DNA from 2 places in the Mesobacillus sp. AQ2 genome. Region 1 is predicted to be linked to the other one. Evidence: a T-box and tRNA genes for the amino acid it is inferred to sense, from the RefSeq annotation. Region 1 holds a T-box; the other holds one or more tRNA genes.

Evidence for each region. The T-box of region 1 lies ahead of argS (arginine--tRNA ligase). A T-box ahead of a tRNA ligase gene usually reads a tRNA of that ligase, here a tRNA-Arg.
Region 2: it has a tRNA-Arg gene. The T-box ahead of argS (arginine--tRNA ligase) is inferred to sense a tRNA for this amino acid. The anticodon was not compared.

Annotation. Positions count from the first base shown of each region.
Region 1 covers NZ_CP126080.1:2,790,595-2,803,710, reverse strand. Annotated here, with positions in the region: gene dnaN (DNA polymerase III subunit beta) at 1-542, shown strand, start outside; gene QNH36_RS14070 (class I SAM-dependent methyltransferase) at 564-1,277, shown strand; gene QNH36_RS14065 (NUDIX hydrolase) at 1,474-1,929, shown strand; gene QNH36_RS14060 (HIT family protein) at 1,993-2,373, shown strand; gene QNH36_RS14055 (NUDIX hydrolase) at 2,354-2,836, shown strand; gene QNH36_RS14050 (class I SAM-dependent methyltransferase) at 3,054-3,797, opposite strand; gene QNH36_RS14045 (hypothetical protein) at 3,924-4,349, opposite strand; gene QNH36_RS14040 (hypothetical protein) at 4,447-4,584, opposite strand; gene QNH36_RS14035 (hypothetical protein) at 4,784-4,984, shown strand; gene QNH36_RS14030 (OsmC family protein) at 4,985-5,254, shown strand; gene QNH36_RS14025 (RNA polymerase sigma factor) at 5,370-5,921, shown strand; gene QNH36_RS14020 (hypothetical protein) at 5,905-6,813, shown strand; gene QNH36_RS14015 (GNAT family N-acetyltransferase) at 6,900-7,376, shown strand; T-box leader at 7,416-7,629, shown strand; gene argS (arginine--tRNA ligase) at 7,670-9,367, shown strand; gene QNH36_RS14005 (HesB/YadR/YfhF family protein) at 9,439-9,735, opposite strand; gene QNH36_RS14000 (TIGR04053 family radical SAM/SPASM domain-containing protein) at 9,944-11,110, opposite strand; gene QNH36_RS13995 (hypothetical protein) at 11,323-11,784, shown strand; gene QNH36_RS13990 (DUF1657 domain-containing protein) at 11,934-12,137, shown strand; gene QNH36_RS13985 (DUF1657 domain-containing protein) at 12,195-12,398, shown strand; gene QNH36_RS13980 (DUF421 domain-containing protein) at 12,410-13,116, shown strand, end outside.
Region 2 covers NZ_CP126080.1:238,561-249,920, reverse strand. Annotated here, with positions in the region: rRNA gene QNH36_RS01400 (23S ribosomal RNA) at 1-897, opposite strand, end outside; rRNA gene QNH36_RS01395 (16S ribosomal RNA) at 1,123-2,672, opposite strand; tRNA gene QNH36_RS01390 (tRNA-Gly) at 2,789-2,862, opposite strand; tRNA gene QNH36_RS01385 (tRNA-Pro) at 2,882-2,958, opposite strand; tRNA gene QNH36_RS01380 (tRNA-Arg) at 2,976-3,052, opposite strand; tRNA gene QNH36_RS01375 (tRNA-Leu) at 3,116-3,201, opposite strand; tRNA gene QNH36_RS01370 (tRNA-Leu) at 3,260-3,344, opposite strand; tRNA gene QNH36_RS01365 (tRNA-Lys) at 3,408-3,483, opposite strand; tRNA gene QNH36_RS01360 (tRNA-Gln) at 3,641-3,715, opposite strand; tRNA gene QNH36_RS01355 (tRNA-Asp) at 3,723-3,798, opposite strand; tRNA gene QNH36_RS01350 (tRNA-Glu) at 3,829-3,903, opposite strand; tRNA gene QNH36_RS01345 (tRNA-Ser) at 3,919-4,009, opposite strand; tRNA gene QNH36_RS01340 (tRNA-Asn) at 4,028-4,102, opposite strand; gene QNH36_RS01335 (SprT family protein) at 4,233-4,709, opposite strand; gene cmpA (cortex morphogenetic protein CmpA) at 4,803-4,913, shown strand; gene QNH36_RS01325 (Tex family protein) at 4,947-7,118, opposite strand; gene QNH36_RS01320 (PP2C family serine/threonine-protein phosphatase) at 7,278-7,874, opposite strand; gene sigB (RNA polymerase sigma factor SigB) at 7,871-8,665, opposite strand; gene rsbW (anti-sigma B factor RsbW) at 8,643-9,116, opposite strand; gene QNH36_RS01305 (anti-sigma factor antagonist) at 9,113-9,445, opposite strand; gene QNH36_RS01300 (PP2C family protein-serine/threonine phosphatase) at 9,504-10,514, opposite strand; gene QNH36_RS01295 (anti-sigma regulatory factor) at 10,526-10,927, opposite strand; gene QNH36_RS01290 (STAS domain-containing protein) at 10,932-11,288, opposite strand; gene QNH36_RS01285 (RsbT co-antagonist protein RsbRA) at 11,285-11,360, opposite strand, start outside.

The DNA.
Region 1 (13,116 bases):
CTATTGCCGGTTCATACATAATTCCACTGAATTCAATAAGGGAATTCATAAGATTTTTCAATGATAGTACCGTTACAATCCATGTATCAGAAAATTACTTTGTCTTCGAGTCACAAGATTTATCCTTGTACTCAAGATTGATTGAGGGGAACTATCCTGACCTTTCAAGCATTATCCCATCAGAATCAAAAACATCAATGATCCTTTCTACCAGGAAGTTATTGAATGCTATTGACCGTGCCAGCCTGTTTACTCGCGACACAAGCAGAAACAAGGTGAAATTGAGTGTTTCGGAAGGGAGACTAATGGTTGCTTCCTATTCTTCAGATTTAGGGGGAACAGAGGAGACTATCCCTATCAGGGAACTCGAAGGAAATCCGGAGATTTTGATTTCATTGAATAATAGTTTTCTAATTGATGCTCTTAAATCAATTTCCGACGAAGAAATTGTGATGAGTTTCTCTGGGTCCATGAGACCAGTTGTAATTAAGCCAAACAGCGATAAACAACATTTGCAGATGATATCTCCAGTGATGGGATAAGGGAATTAAAGGAGGAAAATGATGAAAGAAAGTATATACAGCTATGATGATTTATTGGAGATGCTTGATCAGCTTTTGAGTGAGGAAAGGCAATTCAATTGGGACGTTTTTTATTCCGACAGAGACAGAGGAGTCCCTTTTTTTAAAAACTACCCTGATGAGAATCTGGCAGAGTATGTGGAAACAAGGAAATTAACTACTGGTAAAGTCCTGGAGTTGGGATGCGGTCCAGGAAGAAATGCTATTTATTTAGCTGGAAAAGGTTTTTCTGTGGATGCGGTGGATCAATCTGAAGAGGGGTTGAACTGGGGAAAAGAAAGGGCGCTTGATGAAAATGTGAAAGTGAACTTTCTAAAGCAAAATATTTTTGAATTGGATATAGAAGAGGGTTCATACGATCTAGTCTATGACTCAGGGTGCTTTCATCATATCCCTCCACACCGGAGAATGGATTATATTGACCTAGTAACTCGTGCTTTAAAGCCCGGAGGCCATTTCGCCCTTACCTGCTTTGTTGTGGGTGGAAAACTTGGCGGGTCGGACATTTCTGATTGGGAAGTGTACAGAGGGAGAAGCATGAAAGGCGGATTAGGTTTTACATTTGAAAAACTAACTAGAATCTTCAGGGATTTTGAAGTAGTGGAAATCAGGGAAATGAATGACAGGTCACCTGAAGAAGGCCTTTTTGGAACAAGTGAACTGTTGGCTGGATTATTTAAAAAGGCAGTTTCGTAAAGATTGTTGTTAAAATCTTAAAGCCGATTTTAACGTGCTATAAGCAATTTTGAAGTTCGTTTTTAAGTGTGCAAGCTCTTTTCTCAGATTAAGCTTGAATATTATAAAGAAAACTAGGTCATTCAATCCAAATTAGTAGTCAATAGCAAGAAAGTTTGAGAAAAGGGCCTTTAAAAAATAGCATGGAGTGAAACCATTGGAATATATTGCTGAGCTAAGAAAGTTGGTTGGCCATCGGCCACTGATTTTACCCGGGGCAGTTGTCATGATTTTTAATGAGAAAGATGAATTGCTTCTGCAGCTTCGGAGTGATGGTGGCTGGGGCCTGCCAGGTGGATTGATGGAGTTAGGGGAGAGTCTTGAGGAAACAGCAAGAAGGGAAGTAAAGGAAGAAACAGGGCTTATTATAGGCGACCTCAATCTCGAAGGCGTGTACTCAGGCGCTGACTTCTATTTAAAAGTGGCGAACGGAGACGAACTTTATTCTGTCACAACTGTTTATTCAACAAGGGAATATAAAGGGATTTTGGAAAAAGATGAACATGAATCAGTCGATCTTAAGTTCTTTCATTTGTACTTTTTGCCGAAAGATTTGCAGTCAGGTTATTTAAAATATATTCAAGGTTATCTTGATAAAAGTAATGAACCTTAATAGAACGGCAACAGGGATAAATAAACAGAAAAAACTAGATGGATGAAGAGGGGTGTTTGAAACGTGGCTAACAATCAATGGGAAGATTTTTATTGTTATGAGGTGCTTTCTGGCAAAACGGTTGTAAAGACCATCAAAGAAACGGAACATAGTCTCGCCTTTTACCATACCCGCCCTTATTATGAAGTACATATCATTGTCATTCCAAAAAAACATATACATTCTTTCTTGACTGTTACAGCCGAAGAAAAGGATTTATTGGAGGATGTGCTCCAGGTTGTCAGGGAAGTAGCAGTGAGGCTTGAAAAAGAATATGGAGCCTGTACCATTTCTACCAATGCAGGTAACTATCAAAGCAATAAACATATGCATTGGCATGTTCATTTTGGTGCAAGAGTAAGGGACGAAAAAGGACGGCTGCTTAATGGCATCACCTCAGAATAATGGTTTTGAATTGATTGAGTGCATAAGAATGAGTGAACGGGAAATAGAACATGTTCATCCACTGGCTGGGTCTTTTGCGATTGTTGAAAAGGAGGGGGAATATCTTCTGGGATACAACAGCTTGAGACAGCAATGGGAGTTGCCGGCTGGCAAAAGAGAAGAAAATGAAACACCATTGGAGTGTGCAAAAAGGGAATTGGTTGAAGAAACGGGACAGATTGTAGAAAGTATGCAATTAATCGGGGTAGCCAGGGTAAAAAATCACGTGACAAAGGCTGATAAGTTCAATCCTCTATACTTCTCTACGATCTATTCACTTATGCCTTTTATTCAAAACGAGGAGACTTCTGAAATAAAACTATGGGATTTAAAAGAAGATATCCAAATTGACCAGGTAGATTTGGGAATAATACGATTTATAGTTTCGTTCAGATTGGAGTTAGAGGATGAAAACCAAATTTAATCTTGACCAGGTCCTGTTCACAGGTTTTTTTGCTGCTACCATTCTGACGTTCGCCCGCGGATACGTATGGGAGAACAGAATATACTTTGGTATTATTGCCTTCATAGTCTATCTTTTAATAGCTTTTATTTCACAAAAACTCTTTAGAGATTGATTGAAAAAAGGACCTAGTCAAAAGTCCTTTTTTTATATTATCGTTGAAGTCTCGCTTTAATTACTATACTTTCGTGCATTTAAAAATAACGGTCGTCGGAACGGCCTTAACTTTCTCCCAGTTATACCACCTGTTAGAATCTCTGGACAATAGTTCTTCGGAAACCCTGATTTCCTCGATTATTTTTTCGATCTTAAAGCCAGCTTCGACTAGTGAATTGAGATAGGTGCTGATTTTATGCTGCTGCATGATGGCGGGATGGTTCCATGCTTCATGGTCATAGGGTCCTTCCTCATGATAAGACTTTGTGAGTAAAAGTCCATGCTCAGTATTTCGCACCCGGCTAAACAGAGGATGTTCCCAACTGAAAATAAACGCTCCGCCCGGCTTTAAATATTGATTGATGTTAATCAGCGTCTGTTCCAGATTGGTTGTCCAGCCTAAAGCAAAAATGGAGTATACAATATCAAAGTGGCTTTCGGGAATTCCAGGGTTCACTTCCATAGGAGATTGAAACAATTTGACATTCGTTCCTTTTAATAATTCTGTGGCTGCCTGAATTTGTGAGCTGGAAAGATCGAGGCCCCACAGCTCATCGGCCTTTTTTTCTTGCGTGTATTTCAGGGAGTGCCCGCTTCCGCATCCGATATCCAATACTTTTTTATGGTTTAAATCCCCGAATAGGTTCAGTTCCTTTTCGTCAGGAGCAAAGGGACCATATTCCGGCAAAGCCGTTCTCCCAAAAAAGTTTCGGGCCACCTCATCCCAGCTTGTTTTATTGATTGTCAAAGTGTCAGTATTCAAAATCAAAACCTCCATCGCATGATATGACCTTATTCTCCAAAAATCTGCCAAATCCTTCTCGGCGATCCTAAACAATAGAAAGAAACGAAAAAAGAGTTCTTCATATCTGGATGAAGGACTCTCAGTTTTTTACCGTCTCTTGCGGTGTTTAAGAGATTTTACTTCTGATTCCAGCGCAGTCAAACGCTGGTTCCTCTCTACTAACTCGGTTTTCACCTGTTTCAATTCCTCTTTTAAAGCATTCATGCTGGAGGTAAGCTCATCAACCGCCTGCCTGGAAATCTCTGATTTGTTACTTTGCTGCTTCAATGCATTTGAGAGAAGTGATAGAGTAGCAGGGTTGATGATACTTTGTGCTGTTGTCAACAATGATTGAATACTATCTTGGTTGAAAGTGGTTGTTTCAGCTGGTTTTGAATTTATCGGTTTCTCATCGTTTGTTTCTTGTGGCAGCTTTTTAAAAATGGCCTGGGTTAAATTAAGTACCTCATTCAAGGAGGGATCTTTTTTCAAACGGTCAATGTCAATGTCCAGATTTAGGTCATTCTCTTTCATCTTCACCGATCCTTTCGATATTTTGGGTCTCCCCGGCCAATACCGGTATAGCCAGGGAGCCAGTCACAAGGTCCAGGTTCTACATCATTTGAAGAGATTAAGCAACACCATTATCAACAGCAATAACTTCGCCGATGCATCTGTAGAGGACGTCAGCAAGTGCATCCTGATTCAACAAGATAGCAACGACCAAAGCCAGAGCCAACAATAGTACCACGATAGCAGTGATTAACATCTCCCCACCCCCTTCCTTTAAAGAAGATAGGTAAGATCCGAACCTTACAACAACATCATATGTAAAATTATCGGACGAGCATCAGCTTGTATCATAGGAATCAAAATAAGGGCTGCCTTTTTTATGCAAAGGACTTTATTTGAAAAATACTAATCTTTCTATTATGGTTGTAATAACTAAAAAAGGAGGGATCGTTTCATTGTCTGACCCAATTGCCTTAACAAAAATAACGGTAATTCAAAAAGATACTCCCAACAAAATTAGAGAAGCCTACATTGATGGTTTCCAGGAACCTTTGTTGTTCGGTGTACACGGCGGTGTAAAACAATTCTACGGTGTCAATCCTAAAGTGGAATACCCTTCAACCCTGGATCACATCGTTGCTGCTGCAGGGGGCTGACTGGTCGGCACCCTATCAGGCGCGCTGGAGGCGCGTAAAATACCGACTTCACCCGATAAAGTAAAGGCACAGGTACAAGGTACAATTGAAGCACCTGAAGGAGTATTGAAAATAACGAAAATCAGTTGTCACTATATACTTAAGATTCCAACTGGCAAAAGGGAAGCAGCCGAAAGGGCGTTGAATGTTTTCGAAAGAGGATGTCCGGTTGCACAAACATTAAAAGGCTGTATACAATTCGAACATACATGGGAAATAGAAGAAGATTAAAAAATGGGCCGTTATCTTAACAAGGTAACGGCCCATTTTATTTTATAATGGAAAAAAGAGGAGAAAAAGTGTCACATTATTGAATTTTCTTCGACCTATCGTATAGATAAAGGAAATGAGGTGGGCAACAATTAGCGATAACTTAAAAGAACAAAAAGTAATGGAATGGTATGAATTGTATTATAAAGATCTTTACCGTTTTATCTATTATATGCTGGGTGATCGCCAATCCTGTGAGGACCTCGTTCATGATACATTTCTGCGTGCTTATACGTCCTTCGAGAAATTTGAAAAGAGGGCGAGTGTGAAGACCTGGCTTTTTAGTATTGCAAAGCACCTCGTATTCGATGAAATACGCAGGCGGAAAAGAAGAAGGAGTATCACGTTATTTTCTGAGGGGAAAGACATTGCATCACCTTTAAATATCGAAAAATATATAGAAAACCGAGATACGGTAGAAAGGAGCCTTAAAGCAATTCAACAGCTTAAACCTGACCACCGGCTTGTGATCACGCTGAAAAAAATCGAGGATTGTTCCACTAAAGAAATTGTCGAAATCCTAGGCTGGTCTGAATCAAAAATAAGGAAAACACTATCCAGGGGACTTGCGGAACTAAGGAAAAAGGACATAGCGGAAGGAGGCGGACACAATGAACAAATTTTCTGATGAACAATGGGAATTGCTGAAAAAGCTGACACCAGGTGAATGCGAAAGGGATAGAATGAGGTTGAAAATAAGGTCATCCATTCGAACTATTAAAGCACAAAAAAAGAAGGAAAGAACATTCGATTTGAAAAACGTTGTATTTACGTCGCTATTTCTGCTTTTATCTGCTGGCTTGTTGTTTCAAGTTCAAAATTATGATCAACATGAAGACAGATCAGGTCAATCACATGCTGTAAATGAGTTCAGTCTGAAATGGGATTTAGAAACTATATATAGTGAAAGAAGTCCAGATGGTTATGAATTTTACAAAAAAGGAGAATCTGAAAAGGTTGGTTTTGCCGAATTCGTGAATGACCGTAAAAAGAAGGAAATCATCAGTTCCAAAGCGATGAATGTTGAAAAAGAACTGCAGAATTTTCCCTATCCTACAACATTATATATCGAACATGTAAAAATGATGGATGTCAGCCTCCGTTACCACTTTTTTGTGGAAGCGGGCAAGAATATTTTATATTTCAGCTTTGATTATCCAAAGCTTGAATATGCTGAAATATTTCAGATTATTGGGTCACTTGATCTTAAAAATCCAGCCCCTTATCAACACGAACAGCTGCTATATGTTGTGCATGGCTATGGGAAGCTCCCTTATCCAGTAGGGTTACGGCCGGCAGAAATCGATGGGGGCACAGAAAAATATACTTGGGACCGAGGTACCGATCAAAACATGAAAGATTATCTTGATAAGATCCAGGCAACAGGTGTTTGGAAGCATACTGGAGGTGAGGGACCATCCTATATTTTTGAATCTGCTGATGGGATGGAAATAGTTGAGATAACAAAAGATGAGAAAGAACTTACCTACCAATATTCATATCCTGACAGAGAGGAATAAAAATGAAAGCGGGTTAAAAGAGGATTTTCCTTTATTATCAACGAATAATTAAAATAAAAAATTCAGTTTCAAAAAGGGGAATCCTTGTGATCGATTTGGTACGTGTGAAACAGGAGGATGAAGCAGTCCTTCAGAATCTGATTCAATTCTATATCTACGAGTTTACGTTGTTTCAGGAAATCAGGCTTGAGGAGAACGGAAGTTACGCACCGTTTGATTTGAAACCATATTGGACTGATATGAATCTTCATGCTTTCTTCATCATACATGAAGGTGAATATGCTGGGTTTGCCATGGTTGAAAGCGGGGAACCCAATGTCATCCTCGAATTTTTTATCCTTAGGAAATTTTACAGAAGAGGGTTCGGCAGAATTGTCGCTACCAGGCTGTTTGATCAATTTCCTGGCGGATGGAGTGTCATCCAGGTCGAGAAAAACGAACCAGCGAGAAGTTTTTGGCGGAAGGTAATAGGAGATTATACAGGTGGAAATTATATTGAAACCTTTGATGATAACAATTGTTCAACCCAGGAATTTGATACAGTTTTGGCTGTGAAAAAATGATTGCAATCGATCATAGTTGTTGTTTATAACGGTAAAAATATCTAATCGATGAGAAAGAGAGTAGTTATCCTTTTTTGAGTTAGCGAGCCGGGGACGGTGAAAGCCTGGTGCAAATAGGGTAATGAAGCGCACTTTTGAGATGCCTTCCTGAAAACCATTAGGGATGGCCGGAATGAACTCCGTTATCAATGAAAGCAGGTTCCTTTCAGGAACAATTAGAGTGGTACCGCGGGATAAAACTCTCGTCTCTTTTTAGAGGCGGGGGTTTTTTATTTTTTAAAGGGAGGTCTACAATGAAATACCGTAAAAAATATTCTGGATTACTCGCTCAAGAACTAAAAGGAATACTATCTGATGAGAATATTGAACGTTTGATCGAAAAACCAAAATTTCTGAAACACGGAGATTTGGCCTTTCCTTGCTTCCAGATGGCAAAAGCCCTGAGAAAGTCACCTGTGGAAATTGCCAAAGACATTAGCCAAAAATTACAGTCCAAAAATGAATCTGACTTTGATCGTTTTGAAGCAATTGGCGGGTATGTGAATGCTTTTTTGGATAAATCAAAAGCAGCAGCTTATATCCTCAATGAAATTACAGAAAAGAAAAACCATTACGGGGACTATAATCGAGGACGTCAACATACGGTGACAATTGATCTTTCCTCCCCTAATATTGCCAAACCTTTTTCTATGGGGCATCTACGTTCTACCGTTATAGGAAATTCTCTTTCACTAATTTATGAAAAGTGTGGATTCAAGACGTTTAAAATAAACCATCTTGGAGACTGGGGGACTCAGTTTGGCAAACTAATTACGGCCTATAAGCTTTGGGGCAGTGAACAGAAAGTGAAAGAGAGTCCGATAAAGGAGCTTCTGGCCCTTTATATAAAGTTTCATGAAGCCGCAGAAACCAATCCTGAACTCGAGCAGGAAGGCCGAAATTGGTTCAGGCGTCTTGAAAACGGAGATGTAGAGGCACTCGGATTGTGGAAATGGTTCAAGGAAGAATCATTGAAAGAGTTCAAGAAGGTTTATGAGCTGCTGGGGATTGAATTTGATTCATATGCTGGAGAAGCATTCTATAATGATAAAATGGAGCCTATTGTTGAAATGCTAAGGAACAAAGAGCTTCTTGACGAATCAGATGGGGCTCTGGTCGTTCAATTGGAAGATATCGGCCTGCCACCCTGCCTGATTAAAAAATCAGACGGTGCCACATTGTATGCGACCCGGGATTTGGCCGCGGCCAAGTATCGATATGATCAGCATTCTTTTATTACATCTTTATACGTTGTGGGAAATGAGCAAAGTCTTCATTTTAAACAGTTAAAAGCGGTTCTTGCAAAAATGGATTTTGAATGGGCGGATGGAATCATCCATGTTCCTTTTGGAATGATGCTGAAAGATGGCAAGAAAATGTCAACGCGCAAAGGGAAAGTTGTTTTACTGGAGGATGTCCTTAAAGACTCGATTGAGCTGGCTAAAAAGAATATCGAGGAAAAAAATCCTTTACTCCCGAATCAGCAAGAAACAGCTGCTATGGTGGGTACAGGAGCAATCATTTTTCATGACCTGAAGAATTTTAGAATGAATGATATTGATTTTTCCTTGGAGGAAATGTTGAGGGTCGAAGGAGAATCAGCTCCATATGTACAATATACAAATGCCCGGGCTAAAACCATTTTAAGAAAGGCAGCAAGTCCAGTAACTGGTGTGGAAATCAAGCTTGAAGGTGCGGCTGAATGGCCAGTTGTCACAGAGCTTATGGATTTCCCTGAAACTGTCATAAGAGCCTGCCACAATAATGATCCATCTCAAATCGCAAAATATGTATTGAATCTCGCCCAGGCTTTCAATAGATATTATGGAGAGGTAAGGATCCTGAAAGAAAATGAGGAGAAAGATGCACGGCTGGCTTTGGTGAATGCAGTCAGCATCGTTCTCGAAGAAGGCCTGAGACTTTTGGGAATCAAGGCTCCAGAGGAAATGTAAGAAGAGCTCCTGGTTCTGCCAGGAGCCCCGCTTCATTTTAATGCAATGATTGTTGTTATATATATTGATGATCAATGATGCTCATTGTATTTGGTGAATATTTCACCGGCAGTATCACTGTACTTGATCTCTACATCTGTCTCATTAAAGAACCAGGTGTCATTTGACTCTACATAAAAGGTAATACCGTCAATTATCTGCTGTTCGGCGGCAATGGCAGGAGTTTCTAGCGAAAATGCCAGGCTATAGCCCTTATTCTTGTCGCCAAACCCGGCATATTGAGGATAAAGGCGGATGTGAAACGGTTTTGGTGTGTCGAATTCTCTTTCAAACCATTTAAATGCTTCTTGATCAATCTTGATTGTCATCTTTGCACCATCCTTTCGTTAACTTTATTGTAAAACTTGGTTGGTGGTGTTTTCCGTGCTTTATGTCACAGAAAAAAGGAAGTCATAAAAGTGTCAATATTGATCAAATAAGAATGTTGTGTTGCTATTCGACTCTCTTTAATGTTGTGGCTTGGGATTAGAACAGCATTCCAAATAAAAATAGCTCCTTTATCAGGAGCTATCGGCATTAGATTGGCGATTTCGTTTTGCGCATTGTCTCGGGGATATAGACACAGAATGGCTCACTGCCCATGTAGTCTCCTGTGACCGCATAGGTTCTTGAACGGGAACCCCCGCAGACATAGCGGAATTCGCAAACACCGCATTTTCCTTTGTATTGATCAGGATTACGCAGGTCCTTAAAGATTTGGGAATCGCGGTAAATGTCCGCTAAAGGCTTATCCCGAACGTTTCCGCCAACTAAAGGAAGCAATCCGGATGGCATCACATCTCCCGTATGCGAAATGAAAACAAAGCCGTTGCCATCATTGACCCCTTTTGGAGCACGTTTCAGGCCATCGATGACAGAAGCCATATCTTTCGTTAATGTGTCTTCATACCGGATTTCATCCTTGTTAACGCTATGTTCCCTGGTTTTTTGTTGGAAAACAACCCGGCGGTAATGCTGGGCTGCCGTCGTTTTAATATCATATGGAGCAGTCTTGCTTAATTCATACAGCCAACGGAAAACTTTTTCATGTTCTGCAGGTGTCAAGCAGGCATCCAGCTGGCCTCGGCCTGTAGGAACCAAAAGGAATATGTACCACATCACAACTTTAAGTTCTTTCATCAGTTCAGCCATTTGTTCAAGGTACTCATAATTATACCGTGAAATGACCGTGTTAAGCTGCAAAGGCATTTTTAATTCATTTAGGTATTTAACTTTTTCGATTGTCAGATTGAATGAACCGGGAGTTCCACGAAAATGATCATGGATTTCAGGAGTGGGACCATCCAAGCTGAAAGCCCATCTTGAAAGTCCAGCTTCCTTGGCTCTTTCCATTTTTTCTTTTGTAACATTATCTGTAGCGCTTGGTGTCATTGACACGCGCATGCCTTTCTTCACCGCATATTCAGCAAGTTCAAAAAGATCCTCTCGCATCATACAGTCTCCGCCTGTAAACACAAGCATTGGGTTACCCATCTCATAAATGTGATCGATCAGCTTCAGTCCTTCCTCCGGGCTTAATTCCATTGGGTCAGGCCTGTTTTGTGCATCAGCCCGGCAATGGATACATTTTAACTGACAAGCCCTTGTCACTTCCCAAATAACAATATAAGGATTCATGTTGAAATCAATTGCACCCGGATGGCTGCCAGTGGAATGAGCATGTCCAATTCCATGCACTTTCATCACCAACTTTTCATTATTTATTCATTCATTATAGTTTAGCCGGGTGAGTTTGCATGTAAGGAATGTTACACAATAATGACAAATGGTTTTTGAATATGAAGTACATTAAACAATCAGACACGCGAAATACTGGAAATATGAAACTTACTTCCCAGCGGAACCGTCTAAATAATAAGATGTGATATTTTTGATTTTTTGAAAGGAGGAGTTTGGTGAAAACAATATTTTGGGGAATCTCGGCTTTATTATTGTTCGCCATTATCATCGGCTGGAATACATATAAAAGCTATAAACCAACTCCTCCTGAATTAGAAATGACTGTAGACAGTCAAAAGGTGGAGGTAAAAGCTACGACCTACTCCTTGAGAAAATGGGGGAGGGCAACAGCGGCAGATTCCAATACCGATCCTGCTGTATTTGTAAGAGAATTTCCTCCCATTATGGTCAATCGCAATGACAGCATCAACATGCAATTTGAGCATTCACCAATTTCTGTTACTTGCTATTTATGGGATATGAATACAGGAGGACTCGCATATAAAAGCCTGGATGGATTACCATTAAATCTTGCCCAAGCAAAAGTCTCTTCGGGAGATTATGCAATGGAAATCCGGGCCAAATGGGAAGTTGGCTACGCACTTTACAACATCAGGATACAAGTGAATGAAGATTAATCCTAAAATCATAACGGCCGCAATGGCTTTTTTTTTGGATATAATGGTTTCAATTGGGAAATCGGAAAAAGATAAAAGCAGGGAATATTTCAAGGGAATGTAGCAATAATAAAACAGTACCATATTTATTTCAGAAAGCAGGGGATACGATGACAGTTGGTGCTCAGGTAAAACAAACATTGGCGGGTTTGAAAAGTGCCCAGGCTAGTTTGGAAACTTTTGCGCTCGGGACAGAAAATCAGCAGGCAAAGCAGCTTTACCAAACTGCTGCACAGCAGACACAAGCGGTTATTGACAGTCTTCAGCCTCGTCTGCAAGAAATTGAACAAGAGGAACCACAATATAATCAGTAGGCTGGACAGGGAGGGCAGGGCAACCCGCCCTCTTCTACATTATAGAGGTGATGATAAATGACAGTAGGTTCAAATGTGAATCAAGTTTTATCAACGATAAAAGGGATAGAAGCGCAACTGTCTGCAATGGCATTAAACTCAACGATTCCAGAAGCAAGCAGGGTTTTCCATGAAACCATGCTGGTCATCACGGAAATCAAAACAGATTTAGAAGAACGAAAAATCAAGGTGGAAATTGAAGAGCCCCAATATAAAAGCTAGAAGGTGAAGCAATGAATGATTACACACATATTTTCGTCTCATCTATATTGTTTGCAATCACATTGTACGCAATCACAAAGATAGGCGGAAAAAAACAGCTTTCAGAGTTGTCTTTTTTTGAATATATATCAGGCATAACAATCGGGAGTATTGCGGGCGAAGTTATCATGGGACTGGATGGTAATTTTTTTCATGGTGTTTTAGCGATTATGGTATTTGGTGCATTTACATATTTCCATGACCTTATTGGAATTAAGAGCAAAAAGTTCCGTGATATATTCGAGGGAAAAGCAACAGTTTTAATTAAAGACGGGAAAGTCCTTGAAGAAAATCTTAAGAAAGAAAAATATACGATCGATGAATTGAATTCTTTATTGCGTCAGAAGAATGTATTTAAAACAGCAGATGTTGAATTCGCAGTTCTTGAACCAAAAGGAGACTTAAGTGTCCTTTTAAAAAAAGAATTACAGCCTTTAACCGCTAAAGATTTGAATCTGACAGTAGCTCCAGAGAAAGAACCCTATACTGTAATCATGGACGGGAATATTCTGAACGATTCGTTAACTTCGGCGGGCAAGAACAGAGGGTGGCTGGATATAGAATTAGCAAACTTAGGTGTAACGCTTGATAATGTCTTTTTGGGACAGGTGGATTCATTCGGAAAGCTTACCATTGATACTTATGATGATCAGTTTGAGATTCCTTCTCCACAGCCAAG
Region 2 (11,360 bases), 2.3 Mb from region 1:
CTTACAACGTGAGGCTAGCCCTAAAGCTATTTCGGAGAGAACCAGCTATCTCCAAGTTCGATTGGAATTTCTCCGCTACCCACACCTCATCCCCGCACTTTTCAACGTGCGTGGGTTCGGGCCTCCAGTTGGTGTTACCCAACCTTCACCCTGGACATGGGTAGATCACCTGGTTTCGGGTCTACGACCACATACTCATTCGCCCTATTCAGACTCGCTTTCGCTGCGGCTCCGTCTTCTCAACTTAACCTTGCATGTAATCGTAACTCGCCGGTTCATTCTACAAAAGGCACGCCATCACCCATGAACGGGCTCTGACTACTTGTAGGCACACGGTTTCAGGATCTCTTTCACTCCCCTTCCGGGGTGCTTTTCACCTTTCCCTCACGGTACTGGTTCACTATCGGTCACTAGGGAGTATTTAGCCTTGGGAGATGGTCCTCCCAGCTTCCGACGGGATTTCTCGTGTCCCGCCGTACTCAGGATCCACTCAGGAGGGAACGAAGTTTCAACTACAGGGTTTTTACCTTCTCTGACGGGCCTTTCCAGACCACTTCATCTACCCCGTTCCTTTGTAACTCCATGTAGAGTGTCCTACAACCCCAAGAGGCAAGCCTCTTGGTTTGGGCTATGTCCCGTTTCGCTCGCCGCTACTCAGGGAATCGCGTTTGCTTTCTCTTCCTCCGGGTACTTAGATGTTTCAGTTCCCCGGGTCTGCCTTCAATACCCTATGTATTCAGGTAAAGATACTGTTCCATTACGAACAGTGGGTTTCCCCATTCGGAAATCTCCGGATCAAAGCTTACTTACAGCTCCCCGAAGCATATCGGTGTTAGTCCCGTCCTTCATCGGCTCCTAGTGCCAAGGCATCCACCGTGCGCCCTTTCTAACTTAACCTAAAAGGTCATTTCTCTAATTGAATAGAGAGAAAACTAAAATGGCGATCACTCGGTTTTCTTCTTGGTTCTTCTTACTTACGATTATCTAGTTTTCAAGGAACAAAAAAGTCTTGAGAGAATTGCTCCCTCAAAACTAAACAAACAAGCGTACAACTATGTGGATTACATCCACAGTACGAATCGAAAGATTCGCATTCCGATTGCCCTTAGGCAATATCCTTAGAAAGGAGGTGATCCAGCCGCACCTTCCGATACGGCTACCTTGTTACGACTTCACCCCAATCATCTGTCCCACCTTAGGCGGCTGGCTCCAAAAGGTTACCCCACCGACTTCGGGTGTTACAAACTCTCGTGGTGTGACGGGCGGTGTGTACAAGGCCCGGGAACGTATTCACCGCGGCATGCTGATCCGCGATTACTAGCGATTCCGGCTTCATGCAGGCGAGTTGCAGCCTGCAATCCGAACTGAGAATGGATTTATGGGATTGGCTTCACCTCGCGGCTTCGCGACCCTTTGTTCCATCCATTGTAGCACGTGTGTAGCCCAGGTCATAAGGGGCATGATGATTTGACGTCATCCCCACCTTCCTCCGGTTTGTCACCGGCAGTCACCTTAGAGTGCCCAACTGAATGCTGGCAACTAAGATCAAGGGTTGCGCTCGTTGCGGGACTTAACCCAACATCTCACGACACGAGCTGACGACAACCATGCACCACCTGTCACTCTGTCCCCCGAAGGGGAACGCCCTATCTCTAGGGTTGTCAGAGGATGTCAAGACCTGGTAAGGTTCTTCGCGTTGCTTCGAATTAAACCACATGCTCCACCGCTTGTGCGGGCCCCCGTCAATTCCTTTGAGTTTCAGCCTTGCGGCCGTACTCCCCAGGCGGAGTGCTTAATGCGTTTGCTGCAGCACTAAAGGGCGGAAACCCTCTAACACTTAGCACTCATCGTTTACGGCGTGGACTACCAGGGTATCTAATCCTGTTCGCTCCCCACGCTTTCGCGCCTCAGCGTCAGTTACAGACCAGAGAGCCGCCTTCGCCACTGGTGTTCCTCCACATCTCTACGCATTTCACCGCTACACGTGGAATTCCGCTCTCCTCTTCTGCACTCAAGTTCCCCAGTTTCCAATGACCCTCCCCGGTTGAGCCGGGGGCTTTCACATCAGACTTAAGGAACCGCCTGCGCGCGCTTTACGCCCAATAATTCCGGACAACGCTTGCCACCTACGTATTACCGCGGCTGCTGGCACGTAGTTAGCCGTGGCTTTCTGGTCAGGTACCGTCAAGGTACCGGCAGTTACTCCGGTACTTGTTCTTCCCTGACAACAGAACTTTACGACCCGAAAGCCTTCATCGTTCACGCGGCGTTGCTCCGTCAGACTTTCGTCCATTGCGGAAGATTCCCTACTGCTGCCTCCCGTAGGAGTCTGGGCCGTGTCTCAGTCCCAGTGTGGCCGATCACCCTCTCAGGTCGGCTACGCATCGTTGCCTTGGTGAGCCGTTACCTCACCAACTAGCTAATGCGCCGCGGGCCCATCTGTAAGTGACAGCCGAAACCGTCTTTCAGCTTTCCCTCATGTGAGGGAAAGGATTATCCGGTATTAGCTCCGGTTTCCCGAAGTTATCCCAGTCTTACAGGCAGGTTGCCCACGTGTTACTCACCCGTCCGCCGCTGATCTTCAAAAGCAAGCTAATGAAGATCCGCTCGACTTGCATGTATTAGGCACGCCGCCAGCGTTCGTCCTGAGCCAGGATCAAACTCTCCAAGAAAGAGTTATGAGTTAGCTCATAAGTTAAAACGTTGGCTCATGTCTTCTATTAATAGAAGCATGATAATTTATTGTTTGTTGACGCTTGTTTGTTTAGTTTTCAAAGAACAATTAAACTGGAGCGGGTGATGGGAATCGAACCCACTACATCAGCTTGGAAGGCTGAGGTTTTACCAGTAAACTACACCCGCATATGATATTAGTTGCTGATGGTCGGGAAGACAGGATTCGAACCTGCGACCCCTTGGTCCCAAACCAAGTGCTCTACCAAGCTGAGCTACTCCCCGATAAAGAGAAAATATAATGGCGCGCCCGAAAGGAGTCGAACCCATAACCTTCTGATCCGTAGTCAGACGCTCTATCCAATTGAGCTACGGGCGCATAATGTTTTAATAGCAACTTATATATATTAACACAATCGTTTAAGTGTGTCAATATCTTTTTTGGTGCGGCCGAGAGGACTTGAACCTCCACGGGGTTGCCCCCACTAGGCCCTCAACCTAGCGCGTCTGCCATTCCGCCACGACCGCATAACATGACAGGTTTATATCTTAACTGATTCAAACGCATTAATCAACAGGTAATTAATGGTGCGGGTGAAGGGAGTCGAACCCCCACGCCTTGCGGCGCCAGATCCTAAGTCTGGTGCGTCTGCCAATTCCGCCACACCCGCGTATTAATATCATCCCGCCTAAGCAGAATCCAGAGAAAGTTTTTTCAACTGTTGTAAAAAAACTGGTGAGCCATGAAGGACTCGAACCTTCGACCCTCTGATTAAAAGTCAGATGCTCTACCGACTGAGCTAATGGCTCATTTTTGAAGTGGAACAAAGATTGTATCCACCCATTTATTTTCCCTCATCGCATCTGATGCTCAAAAGACCTTCGGTCTTTCTCGCAGATTGCCAGGGAAGAAAACTCAATGCAGCGAGCAATCTGCTCTGCCGACTGAGCTAATGGCTCAAAAAAATGGCTGGGCTAGCTGGATTCGAACCAACGCATGACGGAGTCAAAGTCCGTTGCCTTACCGCTTGGCTATAGCCCAATGAAAATGGCGGTCCCGACCGGGATCGAACCGGCGATCTCCTGCGTGACAGGCAGGCATGTTAACCGCTACACCACGGGACCATTGAAGATATTTTTTGTTTTTTTTGCAAATGGTGACCCCTACGGGATTCGAACCCGTGTTACCGCCGTGAAAGGGCGGTGTCTTAACCGCTTGACCAAGGGGCCATATATGAAATGTTCTGGCGGAGAAGGAGGGATTTGAACCCTCGCGCCGGTTACCCGACCTACACCCTTAGCAGGGGCGCCTCTTCAGCCTCTTGAGTACTTCCCCATACCTCGAAAAAATTAATGGCTCCGCAGGTAGGATTCGAACCTACGACCGCTCGGTTAACAGCCGAGTGCTCTACCACTGAGCTACTGCGGAATAGCAGCATTTCTTCTTGCGTTATTTCATGATGACGTCTTATCGACTCTTACTATTATAGGGAGCAGCCCAGCAAAAGTCAACCATGTTTTTAATATTTTTCGAACCCGAGCTTGAATGCCTGGAAACCTTAATCTACAACTATTTCTTTGACCTTGACCAGCTTTCCCCTGCATTTTCCGCAAACATATTTTGAAGTGTTAATGGATCTTTTCCTGCGATAGTCCAACTTACATTTGCTGCATTGATAAATCAGGAACTTTTGGCTCTTTGATTTTCGTTTCTTTTCCTCAGGCAGAGTGGAACAAAATCTGGGTGCATCTACTTGTTTGAGCAATTTCCTAAAATCATTGTCTCGATGCTTATAGCCTTTCCCTTCCAGGTGAAGATGGTAATGGCAAAGCTCATGCTTGATAATACCGATAAGCTCCTCTTCTCCAAGCTGTTCGAAATACTTTTTGTTAATTTCGATATTGTGGCTATTCAGCATGTACCTGCCGCCGGTGGTTCGAAGTCGGGAATTGAAGAAGGCTTTATGCCTGAAAGGCTTTTGGAAATAGTCATCTGAGATTTTACTAACAAGATTCTGCAATTCTTGGTCTGTCATTTAAGAACTCCTGCCTTTTTAGAAACCTGACAACCCATTATAGCATATATTAATGTTACCTTTTACCGTATTTATCTTAAGGAGGTATTGTTTATGCCAGTCTGGTTCCAGAATCAAATGAAACGAGCCTTCTATGAAAAAAATCGTTATCAAATCAAACTCTTAAATCAATGTTGGTTTTTTTATAGAAAGAAACAGGAGTAGTGAAAAAGACTGCAGGATTGACTGCAGTCTTCTTTATTTTGCTTGATCGGGCTTCAGCATTGTCAAAGCGACACGGCCTTTTTTCTGGTCTACACTGTCTACCCATACTGTTACTACATCGCCTACCGAGACAATATCCAATGGGTGTTTTACAAAGCGGTTGCTTAGTTTGGAGATATGGACAAGGCCATCCTGTTTAACGCCGATATCCACAAAAGCTCCGAAATCCACTACATTTCTTACAGTCCCCTGAAGCTCCATCCCTGGTTTTAGATCCTCCAGCTTTAGAACATCTTTCTTTAGAAGCGGAGCTGGAAGTTCATCACGCGGGTCTCTTTCTGGACGGACGAGAGCGTCAATGATGTCCTTAAGCGTCAGTTTACCGATTCCAAGCTGGTCAGCTGTCTGATCGATATTGATTTGCCCTAAAGCATCCTTCAGTGCGGATGTCCCTAGATCAGACGTTTTAAATCCGAGACTGTCAAGCAGCTGCTTTACCTCGCCATAGCTTTCCGGGTGGATGCCAGTGCGGTCAAGCGGTTCTTTTCCGTCAATGACACGAAGGAATCCAATTGCCTGTTCATAGGTCTTGGCTCCAAGGCGCGGGATTTTTTTAAGCTGTGCCCGGCTCGTGAACTTCCCTTCCTCTTCTCGCTTCTTGATGATGTTATTGGCAACCGTCTTTGATAGTCCTGATACATATTGCAACAATGATGATGAGGCTGTGTTTACGTTAACACCCACCTGGTTAACTGCCGTTTCTACAACGAATGTCAGGGATTCGGATAGTTTCTTCTGGCTTACATCATGCTGGTATTGACCGACACCAACAGATTTAGGATCGATTTTCACGAGTTCTGCCAGGGGATCTTGCAATCTGCGTGCGATCGAAACGGCACTTCTTTCCTCTACTTGATAGTTCGGGAACTCTTCACGGGCAAGGTCAGATGCGGAGTAGACACTTGCGCCTGCTTCATTGACGATTAGATAGAAAATTTCTCGATCCAGTTCCTTTAGAATATCTGATACGAATTGCTCCGTCTCCCTTGAAGCTGTACCGTTGCCGATGGCCACCATTTCTACATCGTAATCTTTCAGGACTTTAATGAATTTGTCCCGTGCTTCGGTACTTTTAGCACTCGATGTATGCGGATAGATTACACCGATCGATAAAACTTTTCCGGTCTCATCGACAGCAGCCAATTTGCAGCCTGTCCGGAACGCAGGGTCTACTCCAAGAACGACCTTTCCTTTTAAAGGAGGCTGAAGGAGCAGTTTGCGCAGGTTTTCGGAAAAGATATGGATCGCCTGCTCTTCTGCTTTTTCCGTGAGCTCATTCCTGATTTCACGTTCAATTGATGGCTGGATCAAGCGTTTGTAGGCATCCTCAATCGCTTCTGTTACCGAAGTTGTTGTTACAGAATGATTTTTGGAAATCCACTTACGCTGCAGATAACTCATGATCATCTCTGTTTTCGGCTTGATTGACACCCTTAAAAGGTCTTCTTTCTCACCTCGGTTGAGCGCAAGAATCCTGTGAGGGACTACTTTACTGACCGGTTCGGAGTATTCGTAGTACATCTCATAAACATTTTTCTCATCTTGCTCTTCGTTTTTTACGGCAGATTCAATAGAGCCTGTCTTAAAGGTTTCGCTTCTAATCCATTTACGGCTTTCTGCATCGTCGGAAATGATTTCGGCAATGATATCCTTCGCGCCTGCAATCGCGTCCTCAACGGATTCAACGCCTTTTTCTTCTGATAAAAACTCCCCGGCCTTACCTTCAAGACTGCCGCTAACAGGGAATTCCAGCATCCATTGAGCAAGAGGCTCAAGGCCTTTCTCTTTGGCGGCGGTTGCTTTCGTCCTTCTTTTTTGCTTGTACGGACGGTAAAGGTCTTCTACTTCCTGAAGCTTGATCGATTTTTCTATGTTCGCTTTAAGTTCGTCTGTCAGCTTTCCCTGTTCCTCGATCAGCCTGATGACTTCTTCTTTACGCTGTTCCAAGTTCTGTATGTATTGCCATCTTTCAACGATGTCGCGAATTTGCACTTCATCAAGGGCGCCAGTCATTTCTTTCCGATATCGGGCGATGAACGGGACCGTGTTCCCTTCAGCGATCAATGAAATCACACTTTGCACCTGTTTCGCTGCTAACGATTGCTCTTTGGCAATGATTTTTACATATTGGTCTTGCTTATCCATTGTTTGAGTCAAGAGACAATCCTCCATTATCATATTGGTATTTCTTGATACCTTAATAGTGTACCAAAACCGGGGTGAGGTTTACAGTTTCGCTTCTGCCCGGAAGGATTTTAATGAATTGTGAAAGACATCTATATAAAACAAAAAGAAGTCCACCGGCTATAGTAGACTTCCCACAATAAAAGTTGCATCATCCATTGAGTTTGCGTATTCCCTTTTGATTTGTTCCGCGACGGCTGCTACGGACCGGTATCCCTTCAAAAGTGTTTTTGCGCCATGGATATCAAACCCATCTGAGTAGATCAGGAATTTTGAATCTGGCTCGTAAACAAATCGTTGGGTGTGGAATACTTGCGGCTTCCCTGAAAGATAACCTGTAACCGGCAAAGGATACGTCAATTTGCCGTTTGGCGCATAGAGGAAAAAGCGGATATTCCCGACGCAGCTGTACACGAATTGACGGCTTTCGAAGTAGACCTTGAAGATCGATACAGCAGCCCCGCGTTTTTGCACCAGAATGTTGTTGCAGTATTTCATGAGTGTATCAACATCTTCATGATGGTGCTGTTCGACTACTGAAACGACCGCCGCAGATGCTTCATGCGCGTATTGTCCTGACCCGAGTCCATCTGCTACTACACAGACAAAATAATCATCGGTGGCTGTATAATAGTAACTGTCACCGCACTCTAATTTACCTTCTTTGATTGTCTGGTAAGCATAAAGTTCTATTTTGTCCTTGAACTGTTGGATCATGTAATATACTCCGAGTTGTTGTTTTCCGCATGAATCGCTTCTTGAAGCTTTTTGATTGCCCTTCTTTGAAGTCTTGATACATGCATCTGTGAAATACCGAGCTTGTCACCAGCCTCTTTCTGGCTCAGGTTATCAAGATAGGTATATTGGATAATTAACTTTTCGCGCTCGCTCAGTACATGAAGTACTTTTTCGAGAACCATTCTCTGGTTGATTTTTTCATAGCCTTCATCAATATTTCCGACGATGTCCAACAGGGTGACTGTTCCGCCGTCAGAATCGGCTTCAATAGAATGGTCAACGGATAAAGCCTGGTAGCTTTTCCCCATCTCCATCGCTTCCAACACTTCTTCTTCGGAAACCTGAAGTGCTTCTGCGATTTCATCCACTCGAGGAGAGCGGTGCAGCTGGGTGGTCAAATCTTCTACAGTTGTCTTGATTTTAGGACCAAGTTCTTTTATCCTGCGCGGTACGTGAACACTCCACGTTTTATCTCTTAAGAATCTTTTGATTTCACCAATGATGGTCGGCACGGCAAATGCTTCAAAGCTTTTGCCGAATGTTTCATCGTAACGGCGGATTGCGCCTAAAAGACCGATCATTCCAACCTGGAAAATATCCTCGTGGAATGACCTTCCCTTCGAGTACTTTCTCGCGATGGTTTCGACAAGGTTTTGATAATGAAGAACCAGCTCATTCTGGGCGTCTGCATCCTCATGTAGCTGGTAGGCTTTGATTAATTCATTAATCTCTTCTTTTGGCCTCTGCTTAGGTTGAGATTGTCTCTGCATCTCTCTCCACCTGCTCTCCTTCTCGGTACTTGGTCATAAAGACCGTGACGCCCTCTTTGTGATGGATCCGAACCTCGTCCATCAAGGTTTCGATCAGATACAGTCCCAAGCCTCCTTCGCGAAGGAATTCCACAGAACTATTCTGGTCATAAGGACCGAGGCCCTGGCGCGCTGAGTGGAAGTCAAAGCTTTGTCCATTATCTGCAACCATCACTTCAAGCTTGTCTTCATACAATCCGAAACCAATGATAACTTCGCCATTCTCTTTGTTTTTATATGCATGCTGCACAGCGTTGGTACATGCTTCGCTGGTCGCAATTTTTAAATCTTCAATTTCGTCATAGGAGAAACCCATGCGGCTTGCAATACCAGAAAGGGTCAAACGAATGACACCTACAAATTCCGGTTTAGCCGGGATTTTCATCTCAATATAGTCAAATGACTGGTTCATTGCACTCCACCCTCTATCTGGCTGTTTATATCGATAATGTCGGCCAAGCCGGTGATTTCGAAAAGTCTCTGCAAACGTTCGGACAAGCCGACGATCTTGAACTCACCGTCGTGTGCACGGACGTTCTTGAATACTCCTACAAATACTCCAAGCCCAGTACTATCCATATAATTGACCTCTGAAAGGTCAACAACCATCTTTACACCTTCTTTTTCAGATAAAGGGAAAAGCTTTTCACGAAGCTGTGGAGCTGTATATGCATCAATTTCACCGTTTACTTTAACTGCTAACTTAGATTCTGTTTCTTTAACATCTATCGAAATATTCATAAATGACCCACCCTTTACAATTCAATTGCTCTTTTGATTTACCCGTTTCGGGTTCTGATTAAACATCTCTTTTCAAAATGATCAAAGTAAAATCATCCCGCAATTGGAAATGCTGAAGTTTTTCAAGTTCCCTAAAGATATTATTGACAATTTCCTGAGCATTTAAGTGAATATATTTATTTATATATCCGATTAATGTTTCCTTTTCGATGAAACCCTCTTCCGTCCTGCACTCAGTCACTCCGTCAGACATCAGGATCACCATATCCCCAGGAAGTATTTCTTTTTCGTACTGGGTATACTTTGTCCGTTTGTCCACTCCTAACAGCAAGCCTCTTGCGACCAACTCTGAGAATTCCTTCTTTTTGGAATCATAATAGAAGCCAGGCTCATGCCCTGCGGAAGCATAATAGAAGATGTTGTTGGAAGGATTGAACATTCCATAAAACATTGTGATGAACATGCTTGGGTCAACGTTCTGTTCAACGACTCTGTTCAGGTTTTCCAGGATGCTGCTCGGATCAAGCCGGTTTTCTGGCAGGCTGTCCATCGCATACTTAATCATGGACATACAAAGCGCTGCCGGAATCCCTTTTCCGATTACATCAGCGATCGCAACACTGATATTGTCATTCTCATCCTGGACAAAATGGAAATAGTCACCATTCATATGCTTTGCAGGGACGCTGATTGCGCCGATATCGATACCGGGAACGGTAGGGATATTCGTGCCAAGCAGGGTTTGCTGGACATTAGCGGCAATTTCCATTTCGGACCTTAATTCCTCCTGCTGGTGCCTTAAGCTTTGATGCTCACGGTAAGCAATACCATAACCAATCATCACTTCGAGGAGAATGTCAAAGGAATGCATAATATCCTCTGGTAGTTCAGGATACATTTCAAGAAGCAAGCTTTTATGCAGGCTGATGATTTCTTCCGGTGCGATTTTGTGCTCTATCGACTTCCGGCTGAATTTCTGTCCCGCATATAATGCTTGTTCGGATTGCTCTTTTATATAATTGTCAAGAATATCCCGATACTTTGATTCCATCATTTCTCGGAAATCCATACTGTTTCCCCCTAACGGAGCCATTTAGTTGCTTTGATCTGTGTTCCTTGTCCAGGAGTAGAGTCTATGTCGAATTCGTCCATAAGACGCTTAACCCCGGGAAGGCCGGCTCCAAGTCCTCCTGATGTTGAATAACCATCTTCCATGACCTGGCGTATTTCTTTAATACCTGGGCCGCTATCTACTGCATTGATTCGCAATCCCGCTTTTCCGCCGTCATACAGTTTATCGATGCAAATCTGTCCTTTTCCGGCGTACAAGTAAATATTCCTGGCCAATTCACTGATGGCTGTGGTGATTCTTGCTTGGTCAACCGTGCCGAAACCAAGCTCTTTCGCTACATTCCTGCCAAGCTGGCGCGCGGCCACGATGTCCCATTCATTGATAATCGTTACGCAGGATTGGATGTCCATTCAGCTATTCCCCCAATTCCTGTTGTAATTTCTCCAAACCTTTTTCTAAATCTAATGCAGTTAGGACATCATCAAGTCCGATTCCTAATTCAATTAGCGTTATCGCTACAGCAGGCTGGATTCCTGTTATGACTACAATCGCACCCATAAGCTTGGACATGTTGATGACATCTCCAAGGACTTTGGCGATAAAAGAGTCGATGAAATCGATTGAGGTTAAATCAATGACGACACCATTGGCACTTGTCTCATGAATTTTATGGAGCAAGTCCTCTTGAAATTGAAGAGCAGTTTGGTCATCAAGCTCCCATTGAATGGAGACCAACAGACAATCATCCAGCTTTAGGATAGGTATTCTCACTTTGCTCCCTCCAGTGAAACGATTTTTTTATTTGTCAGCTCAAGAGCTGCTTCTATTCCTTTTTTCAAGTTA